DNA from 2 places in the Marinobacter sp. L-13 genome. Region 2 is predicted to be linked to the other one. Evidence: riboswitches for the same ligand, from Rfam matches in the RefSeq annotation. Region 2 holds a riboswitch; the other holds the start of a gene.

Region 1 (4,418 bases), on a different contig from region 2:
AATCGGTTGGTCGCGGAGATGCCTCCGGAGTCTGAACCGAATGAATATTTCAAAACCCTGGTGCTGGCCCATCTGTTGTCGCGGCCATGATTCAAGCCAGCGGAAAATCTGTGTGGAGATGTTATGAGTGAAAATCTGAACGCTATTACCAATGCTCGGTTGCAGGGCCGTGAGGGGTTATTCCGGCTGACCATCACCGATGGAAAATTCAGCAGTGTCACGGCGCAGGATGCGACTGAAAGCGTTGCCGAGAACCAGCTGGACGCCGGCGGAAATCTGGTCGCTCCTCCTTTCGTGGAGCCGCACATCCACCTGGATGCGGCCATGACCGCCGGCGAGCCACGCTGGAACCAGAGTGGTACCTTGTTTGAAGGTATCGAGTGTTGGTCTGAGCGCAAAGCCAGCCTGACTCACGACGACGTGATCGGTCGGGCCGAACAGACGTTGAAGCTGTTTGCCGATAACGGCATTCAGCACGTCCGCACCCACGTGGACGTGACGGACCCCAAGCTGACAGGGCTGAAGGCCATGCTGGAAGTGCGTGAGCGTATGGCTGACACAGTAGACCTGCAGATTGTCGCTTTTCCCCAGGAAGGTCTCTGGTCATTTCCCCAGGGCAAGGAGCTGATGGAAGAGGCGGTTCGTCTGGGGGCCGATGTGGTCGGTGGCATTCCCCATTTCGAATTCACTCGAGATTACGGCGTTGAATCGGTTCAATGGCTGGTGGCGTTGGCCCACAAAAACGACCTTCTCGTAGACGTGCATTGCGACGAGATCGACGATCCCGAATCCCGATTCCTGGAAGTGCTCGCTGCCGAGGCGCTCAAGCTGGATTATGGCTCACGGGTCACCGCCAGCCATACCTGTGCCATGGGCTCGTACAACGACCATTACTGCAGCCGGCTGTTCCGCCTGTTGAAGAAATCCGGCCTGCGCTTCCTGTCGATGCCCACCGAAAGCCTGCACCTGCAGGGCCGCTTCGATGGTTATCCGAAACGTCGTGGCCTGACCCGGGTTCCGGAACTGCTGGATGCGGGACTGAAGGTGGCCTTCGGCCAGGATTCCATCCGCGATCCCTGGTATCCACTGGGCAACGGCAACATGCTCCGTACCCTGGACGTAGGCCTGCACGCCTGCCACATGCTGGGCATGGGTTGGATTGATCGGTCGCTGGAGCTGATCACCGACAACGGTGCTGCAGCATTGGATCTGGACGAATACGGCATCGAGGAGGGACTTCCGGCTCGCTGTGTTGTTCTGCAGGGGCAGTCGCCCTACGAGGTGCTGTTGGGCCAGTTGCCGGTTGCCGCGTCTATTCGTGATGGCCGTGTTCTGATAAACCGGCAGGGTTGATGCCCGTTGAAGTAGAAGCTACAGATTCCCCGGTTTGCTAACCGGGGAATCTGCTCAACTACTCTGGTGTTCAGCGTAGCGACTTCAGGGCCGTTGCCCATTTCGCCATTTCGTCCAGCATGGCATTGGCAGAGCCGGTGTGATGCTCGGCAGGGAGGAAGTTGCGCTGGTCATCCAGTTTCTCCCACGGCATCTGCACCATTACTCCTTCCACCATCGGCATCATTTTCAGCGTAGTAACCAGCTGCTTGGCAACCTGGGCTGAACGGAGTCCACCGGAAACACCGCCGTAGCTGACAAACCCGCAAGGCTTATAGTTCCACTCGTTGTATACGTAGTTCAACGCGTTCGTGAACGATGGCGGCGGGCAAAAATTGTACTCGGGAATGACGAAGACGTAGGCATCTGCCTTATTTACGCTCGCTGACCAGGCTTTGGTGTGCTCATGCTCATATTTCTGCATGCGAGGATGGTTGGCCTCGTCGTAAACCGGAAGCTTGAACTCAGCTAGATCGACCAGTTCGCTGGAAAACGTTCCCTGGTCATTGACCAGAGAATTGAACCAGTGGGCAATGGAAGGGCCGATTCGGCCGGGGCGCGTGCTGCAGATGATGGTTTGTAGTTTCATGGGGTGTCCTTAGATAGCGGCCACAAGCCGTCGAAGGCTGCTTAGTGAATCCGTGTAGGAATGGCTGCTTAGTGAATCCGTGTAGGAATGTCTGCTTGGAAAAGCAGCATAAAGGGCGCCTCTTCAAAAAGATAACGGAGTAACCAGTAAGAATTAGTCAAAAATTCTGAGCCTATCAGCCCGCCGCCTCGCTCGACGTTAGCTTCCTATCTCTCTATAATGCCCGGTCTCGCAGGAGAGTGGGCCGTTGGCCCCGCCGAAGGCGCAAACTCCCATAAACGCTCAGGCACAGGTACTGCGAGCATCATCTAACGCCGTCTGGAGAGCGACTGCCACCGCAGTCCACCGAAGGGGCAAGCAGAGCCAGGCTCTGTAAACTCTCAGGTATCAGGGACAGGGGGAGAGGCCACAGAAACTCAGGAGTCCTGTGTGCTGACCTCTATCTATATGATTGCCATTACCGCCGAAGCCATGTCGGGAGCCCTCACCGCCGGGCGGAGGAACATGGATCTGTTTGGTGTCGCTGTAATTGCGTTTTTTACCGCCCTTGGTGGCGGAACTGTCCGGGACATTCTTCTGGGTAATTTCCCAGTCACCTGGACCCAGCACCCTCGCTATATCTACATGACCATTACCGGTGGCCTGGTCACCATCGTGATTGCGCGCTTCATGCGGCATCTGCATCAGTTGTTTCTGGTTCTGGATGCCATAGGTCTGGTGGCTTTTACGGTTATTGGCTGCAATGTCGCGCTCAAGCTGGGCTATGACACCGTGGTGGTGGTCATGGCCGGCATCACAACAGGGATCTTTGGCGGTATCATCCGGGATATCTTATGTAACCGCACCCCGCAGGTGCTGCGCCACGAACTCTACGCCAGCGTTTCACTGATGGTGGCTTTCCTGTACCTGACCTTGCTTCGCCAAGGGGTGGGCGAGAATGTCACTCTTTTGGCCGCTTTCAGTCTCGGGCTGCTTCTGCGTATGGCGGCCATTCGCTGGGGGTTGTCGTTGCCAGTATTCAGCTATTCGCAGACACGCTGGGAATGAGCGCGATGTGGGTTTGAGAAAGCCCTCGAATTGTGGGCATGGTCTAGCCTCAGACCTTTTCATCGTTTCATTTCCTCGTGAACTGAGCTAACGTAGCTTGCTAAGATTTTTCCTTTTTCAGAGTCGCTGAGTTTCAAAATGAAAACCGGTTTTTACTTCATCCATTCCGTTTTATCAGCGGCGGCATTTCTGGCTGCCGGGCCTCGCCGTATTTGCCATTCCTTTCGCTGAATTCGTCGAATCCCTCGTCGAATTCGGCGAAACCCTCTGAACACATCCCCCAACTGAACCTTGCCTTGCGGGCCTATAGGAGTCGGTATGTCCGAACGTCCAGCTATTTATGTCTTAGAACAGGATTTTGATCGTTTATCTGCGATGTTGGAGAAACAGCTACATGGCACTGAAACAGCCGAAGCGCTTGCGCTCGAGCTTGATAGAGCAACTCTGGTTGATGCCGCAAAGCTGCCTTCCGGCACCGTCACCATGAATTCTCTGGTCCATTTTAAAAATGAGAGTAACGACGCCGAGTACACGAAGAGACTCGTGTACTCGACCCCGCGAGACGGAAGCGAGGAGTGTGTATCCGTCCTGGCTCCGGCGGGTGCAGCCTTGCTGGGTCTTCGGGTAGGCGATCGTATTGATTGGCCTTTGGCTGGAAAGAACCAGCTGCGTCTGAAAATTATCCATGTGACTCACGCAAACTGAACGAGGAAGATGCATGCACCAGAAAGCCCCCCTTGACCAGCTGTATGAGCAGGTCGTCCTGAGAAATCCCGCGGAACCTGAATTTCATCAGGCCGTTCTGGAAGTTCTCGACTCGCTGGCGCCGGTGATTGCCAAGCATCCCGAGTATAAGGAAGCGAAGCTCCTTGAGCGTATTTGCGAACCAGAGCGGCAAATCATTTTCAGGGTCCCCTGGGTGGATGACTCTGGTACCGTGCAGATCAACCGGGGGTTTCGCGTTGAACTCAACTCGGCCCTTGGGCCCTACAAGGGGGGCTTGCGGTTCCATCCTTCCGTCAATCTGGGCGTGGTGAAATTTCTGGGTTTCGAGCAGATCTTCAAGAACTCTCTGAGCGGTATGCCGATCGGCGGAGGCAAGGGTGGTTCCGACTTTGATCCCAAGGGCCGATCTGACAATGAGATCATGCGGTTTTGCCAATCCTTCATGACCGAACTGTATCGGCATATTGGCGAGTACACCGACGTGCCAGCAGGCGACATCGGCGTAGGAGCCAGGGAGATTGGTTTTCTGTTCGGGCAATACAAGCGCCTCACCAACCGTTACGAATCTGGCGTGCTGACTGGTAAGGGCCTCGGATGGGGCGGTGCTCGTGTGCGCAAGGAAGCGACAGGTTACGGAACGGTTTATTTTGTCCGGGAGATGCTG
Region 2 (4,418 bases):
TGGTTCAAGCGGGAGTTCGGGCTGAGAGAACAGAAACTGGCCGAGGAACGAGGTATCGAGCCGGAAGCGCTGTTCGATGAACTGGTCAAGGCAGTGCCACCAGGATCCATGGGCCTGATGCTTCAGCCCTACTGGTCACCCGGCGTGCGCCAGCCGGGGCCGGAAGCGAAAGGCTCGATCATCGGGTTCGGGGACGTTCACACCCGTTCCCACATTTATCGCGCCATCCTCGAAGGTCTGGCCTACGCGCTCAGGGAAGGAAAGGAAAAAATCGAGAAGCGAAGCGGCGTGAAGATCAGGAAATTGCGAGTGGCCGGCGGTGGCTCACAGAGCGATGCGGCGATGCAACTCACCGCCGATGTGCTCGGGCTGCCGGCCGAGAGGCCTCACACCTATGAGACCTCCGGGCTCGGCGCCGCCATTGATGCCGCTGTCGGGCTAGGGCTGCATCCGGATTTCGACACCGCCGTGGCGAAGATGACCCGGGTTGGCGACGTTTTTCATCCCAACGAAGAAACCCGGGCTCTTTACCAGCGGCTGTATTCCGAGGTTTATCTGAAGATGTACCCTCAGCTTCAACCCCTGTACCGGAAAATCCGCGAGATTACCGGCTATCCCCGGTAACGCTCTCAGCGACCAACTCAGCGGTAATCGCAGAGAGCGTCCAGCCCAGGTGACCGTGACCGGTGTTGTAGAACACGGTCGGCAGGCGACCTGGCCCAACCCTTGGCATCATGTTCGGCAGCATTGGCCGCAAGCCTGCCCAGGGCACTACCTTGCGAGTACAGACACCTGGGAAGCACTGCTCAACCCAACGGGTGAGCGGGCGGATGCGGTCGTCCTTGATATCGCGGTTGTAACCGCTGAACTCGGCGGTACCGGCAACCCGGAAACGACCATCGCCCAGGCGACTGGTGACGATCTTGGTAGCATCGTCCAGCAAGCTGACGGTTGGTGCCGCCTTTTGCGAGGCTTCGTCGTCCAGCTCCACGGTAATTGAGTACCCCTTAACCGGATAGATATTCACCCGGTCACCCAGCTTTTTCGCGAGCCCGCGGCTGCCGACGCCGGCACAGATCACCACGCCGTCAAATGTGTCCCGGGACTGTTCGGTGCCATCGTGGGCGGTCACCCAGGCATTACGCTCATCGGCGCTCAGCTCGGTCACCGTGTGGCCATAACAGGTTTTAACGCCCAGCCGCTTGATGGCATCCGCCAGTCCATTGGTGAACTTGTGAATATCACCGGTGGAGTCACTCTCTGTGAAAAACCCGCCGTAATAGTTGCCGGCCAGGGTCGGCTCGATGGATTTCATTTCCTCCGGGGTCACCGAACGGCGCTCAAGGCCACCAGCCGCCAGCAGGCGCGATACCTTTTCAGCGTGGTCAAACCCGGCCTTGTCCCGGTAGATGTGCAGGATACCCTGCTTCTTCAGATCGAAATCGATGCCTTCTTCCTGCGCCCAGGCAAACAGGTGATCGCGGGCGGCAATAGCCAGGCGAGCGGTTTCCGTGGTGTTTTTCTCGTACTGGGGAATAGCGGCAATGAACTCGGCGAACCAGCTCAGCTTGTGCCAGGACGGCTTGGGATTGACCAGCAGTGGCGCATCCCGGCGGGACATCCACTTTATGCCCTTCATCACGGTCTGCCAGTTGTTCCAGACCTCTGCGTTGGAAGCAGAGAGCTGTCCACCGTTGGCGAAGGAGGTTTCCATCGCCGCATAGCGATGCTTCTCGTAAACCGTAACGTCAAGCCCGCGCTTGGCAAGGGTGTAGGCCGTGGTAATACCAGTGATACCACCGCCAATTACTGCGATTCGCTTCATTCCAATCTCCGTGAGCGCCAAGGGTTTCCTCCCTGCTCGAAATGGCAGAAAGCACCCCTTCCGTCACGGGACCTGAGAGATTCACGAGCCGTTTTAACGAAAACGGTCGTTTGCTCCTTCGGTGTGCCGACTGACGCGATTGTCGACAGCTCTTCGGAAAGTATTCATGCCAGCGGTCCTTTTGCCTGAGAGTTTCCGGGGCAGTTGCTCCTTCGGCGCTGATCGCAAGGGATTCAGTCTCTCCCGCAGACATGTCTGATTGGTAATAAAACCCAACCCACGGGCCTAAACATAGCAAATAACCCGGAGCCAGGAAACCAGCCTCTGCACAGCTTGGGCCGTATGGGTTAAGGTAAAAAGCATGAAACACGCCTTGAAGACCCGAAAACAGCTCCAGCAGCAACTGGAACAGGCCCACGACTACGAGCACTGGTGCGAGGCCGCTACCGCGCTCGATGACATGGACGGGCTGCTGGACTGGCGCGAGCAGGAAGAGACCGGGATGCTGAATGAAAGCCTGATGCGCAAGCACATGGGCCTCATGGACCATTGCCGGCAGAATGGCGACACGCGGCGACTGATCCGGATCCTTCAGGAGAGCCTCTACCGTCACCTGGGCGAATTATCCTATCCCGATCTTTACACCGTGGCGCGCAGCGGCACCAATCGGTTGGTGGGTGAATTCCTGGATGCCGTCGAGACGTCCATGGAATTCATTTGCGACCACCCTATTCCGGAAGTGACAACCGCCCGAAAACTGAAAATGTTTCAGGACGCCGAGCGGGTCTATGGCCGGCCAGCCCTGATGCTCAGCGGGGGTGCGGCCTTTGGTATTTACCACATCGGTGTCACCCGGGCGCTCTGGCGACAGGATCTGCTGCCGGATGTCATGGCCGGTTCCAGCATGGGTGCCATCGTGGCGGGTGCCATCTGCACACGGAACGACAAGGAACTGGCAGAGTTCTTTAACCATCCGGAACGGATTCACCTGAATGCCTTCCGCTGGCTCGGCGTCACGGAAGGCTTGAGGGCCGGCCATGCCATGGATCCACGCCAACTTCAGGAGCATCTCCAGCACAATCTGGGCAGCGTCAGTTTCAAGGAAGCCTATGAGCACAGTGGCCGAACACTGAATATCTCCGTCTCCCCCACCCGCACCCAGCAGAAACCACGGCCACTCATCGAGCAGGCCTACGCCATGACCAGTCAGCAATACCTCGGGGACATCAACATCCATTTCCCGCCCAAGGCGTCCCTTTACCGAAAGGTCCTCTCCAACCCGAGCCCTGAAGATCTCGAGATGTATATCAATCTCGGTGAACAGGCCACATGGCCACGGCTGGACATGATCAAGGACCAGACCAGGATCAGCCGGGCATTCGATCGCTGTATCGCCAGGCTGGAGCAAGAGCTGGAGCAGGAGCAGGAAACCGCAGAGCAGACTGCAACGCCGCTCTAGAGACAGCACCGCCCTACCAATCAGTAAACCAACTAGATAACCCTGGGATCCCGAACTATTCTCATTCTATTGCATCATCGCTTCGCGAAACGTTTATCGCTAATCATGAGGATGCTGACCCGCAATGGATATTGGACAAGGAAGTCGCTCGGCTACCGAGGACAGTGAAAACAGGTTTTACGAGCTGATCGAGAGTCTGCCCATGGTGGCTGTTCAGGGATACGACAGACACCGCCGGGTAATTTATTGGAACGAAGCAAGCGCGCGCATTTATGGCTATTCCCGGGATGAAGCGCTGGGAGAGCTATTGGAAGACCTGATCATTCCCGATCACATGCGCACCGGTGTGATCGAAGCGCACCGCAATTGGCTTGAGAAAAACATCAGCATTCCCTCCGACGAACTCGAATTGAAGCACAAAGAAGGGCACCTGGTCCCCGTCTACTCCAGCCATGTAATGATCAAACAGGACAGCGGCGAATGTGAGATGTTCTGCATCGACATCAGCCTGGAGGAGCAGAAACAAGCCAGAGACGAGCTTTACCGGCGCGCGAGTTTTGACGACCTGACCGGATTACCCAACCGGCATTTCATGGAAGCCGAGTTGTCGAGCCGACTGGATGAGGCTGATCGCCTGCAACAGGAATTAGCGGTCGTTTTTATCGATCTGGACAATTTCAAAATCATCAACGATACCCGTGGCCACCATCATGGTGACAGTCTCCTGAAAGCGGTGGCCGAAACCTTGAGGGCCGAACTTCGAGGCGGAGACCTGTTGAGCCGCTTTGGCGGGGACGAGTTTGTCTTGCTGATCTTCGATTTCGAAGGCCCTGAAGGTATTCATGAACTTGTTTGTCGGTTGATAGACGCTCTGGAACACAGAGTTCATCTGGAAGGCGACTGCTACCAGGTTACCGCCAGCTTTGGCGTGAGCCTTTTTCCGCACAACGGAACCACCGTGGCTGAGCTGATGGGCAATGCAGACGCCGCCATGTATCAGGCCAAAGAAACCGGCAAGAACGGCGTGTGCTTCTACACCCCGGATATCAATGACAGGCTGGTCAGTTATCAGGAAATCACCAACCTGCTCAGAGACGCCTTGAATAACGATGGCCTCGAATTGTTTTTCCAGCC

What was found. Region 2 has a riboswitch for glycine ahead of AC13DD_RS17895 (D-amino acid dehydrogenase). Riboswitches for the same ligand answer to the same signal wherever they lie in the genome.
Region 1: linked by a shared signal. The riboswitch ahead of AC13DD_RS08705 (trimeric intracellular cation channel family protein) and the one ahead of AC13DD_RS17895 (D-amino acid dehydrogenase) in region 2 are both predicted to bind glycine.

Annotation. Positions count from the first base shown of each region.
Region 1 is NZ_JBSXNQ010000050.1:141,133-145,550, forward strand. It holds gene AC13DD_RS08690 (PucR family transcriptional regulator) at 1-90, shown strand, start outside; gene codA (cytosine deaminase) at 124-1,353, shown strand; gene AC13DD_RS08700 (NADPH-dependent FMN reductase) at 1,424-1,981, opposite strand; glycine riboswitch at 2,204-2,289, shown strand; glycine riboswitch at 2,290-2,388, shown strand; gene AC13DD_RS08705 (trimeric intracellular cation channel family protein) at 2,429-3,028, shown strand; gene rnk (nucleoside diphosphate kinase regulator) at 3,347-3,733, shown strand; gene gdhA (NADP-specific glutamate dehydrogenase) at 3,747-4,418, shown strand, end outside.
Region 2 is NZ_JBSXNQ010000065.1:61,479-65,896, forward strand. It holds gene AC13DD_RS17890 (FGGY-family carbohydrate kinase) at 1-624, shown strand, start outside; gene AC13DD_RS17895 (D-amino acid dehydrogenase) at 605-1,825, opposite strand; glycine riboswitch at 1,989-2,081, opposite strand; gene AC13DD_RS17900 (DUF3336 domain-containing protein) at 2,187-3,284, shown strand; gene AC13DD_RS17905 (putative bifunctional diguanylate cyclase/phosphodiesterase) at 3,409-4,418, shown strand, end outside.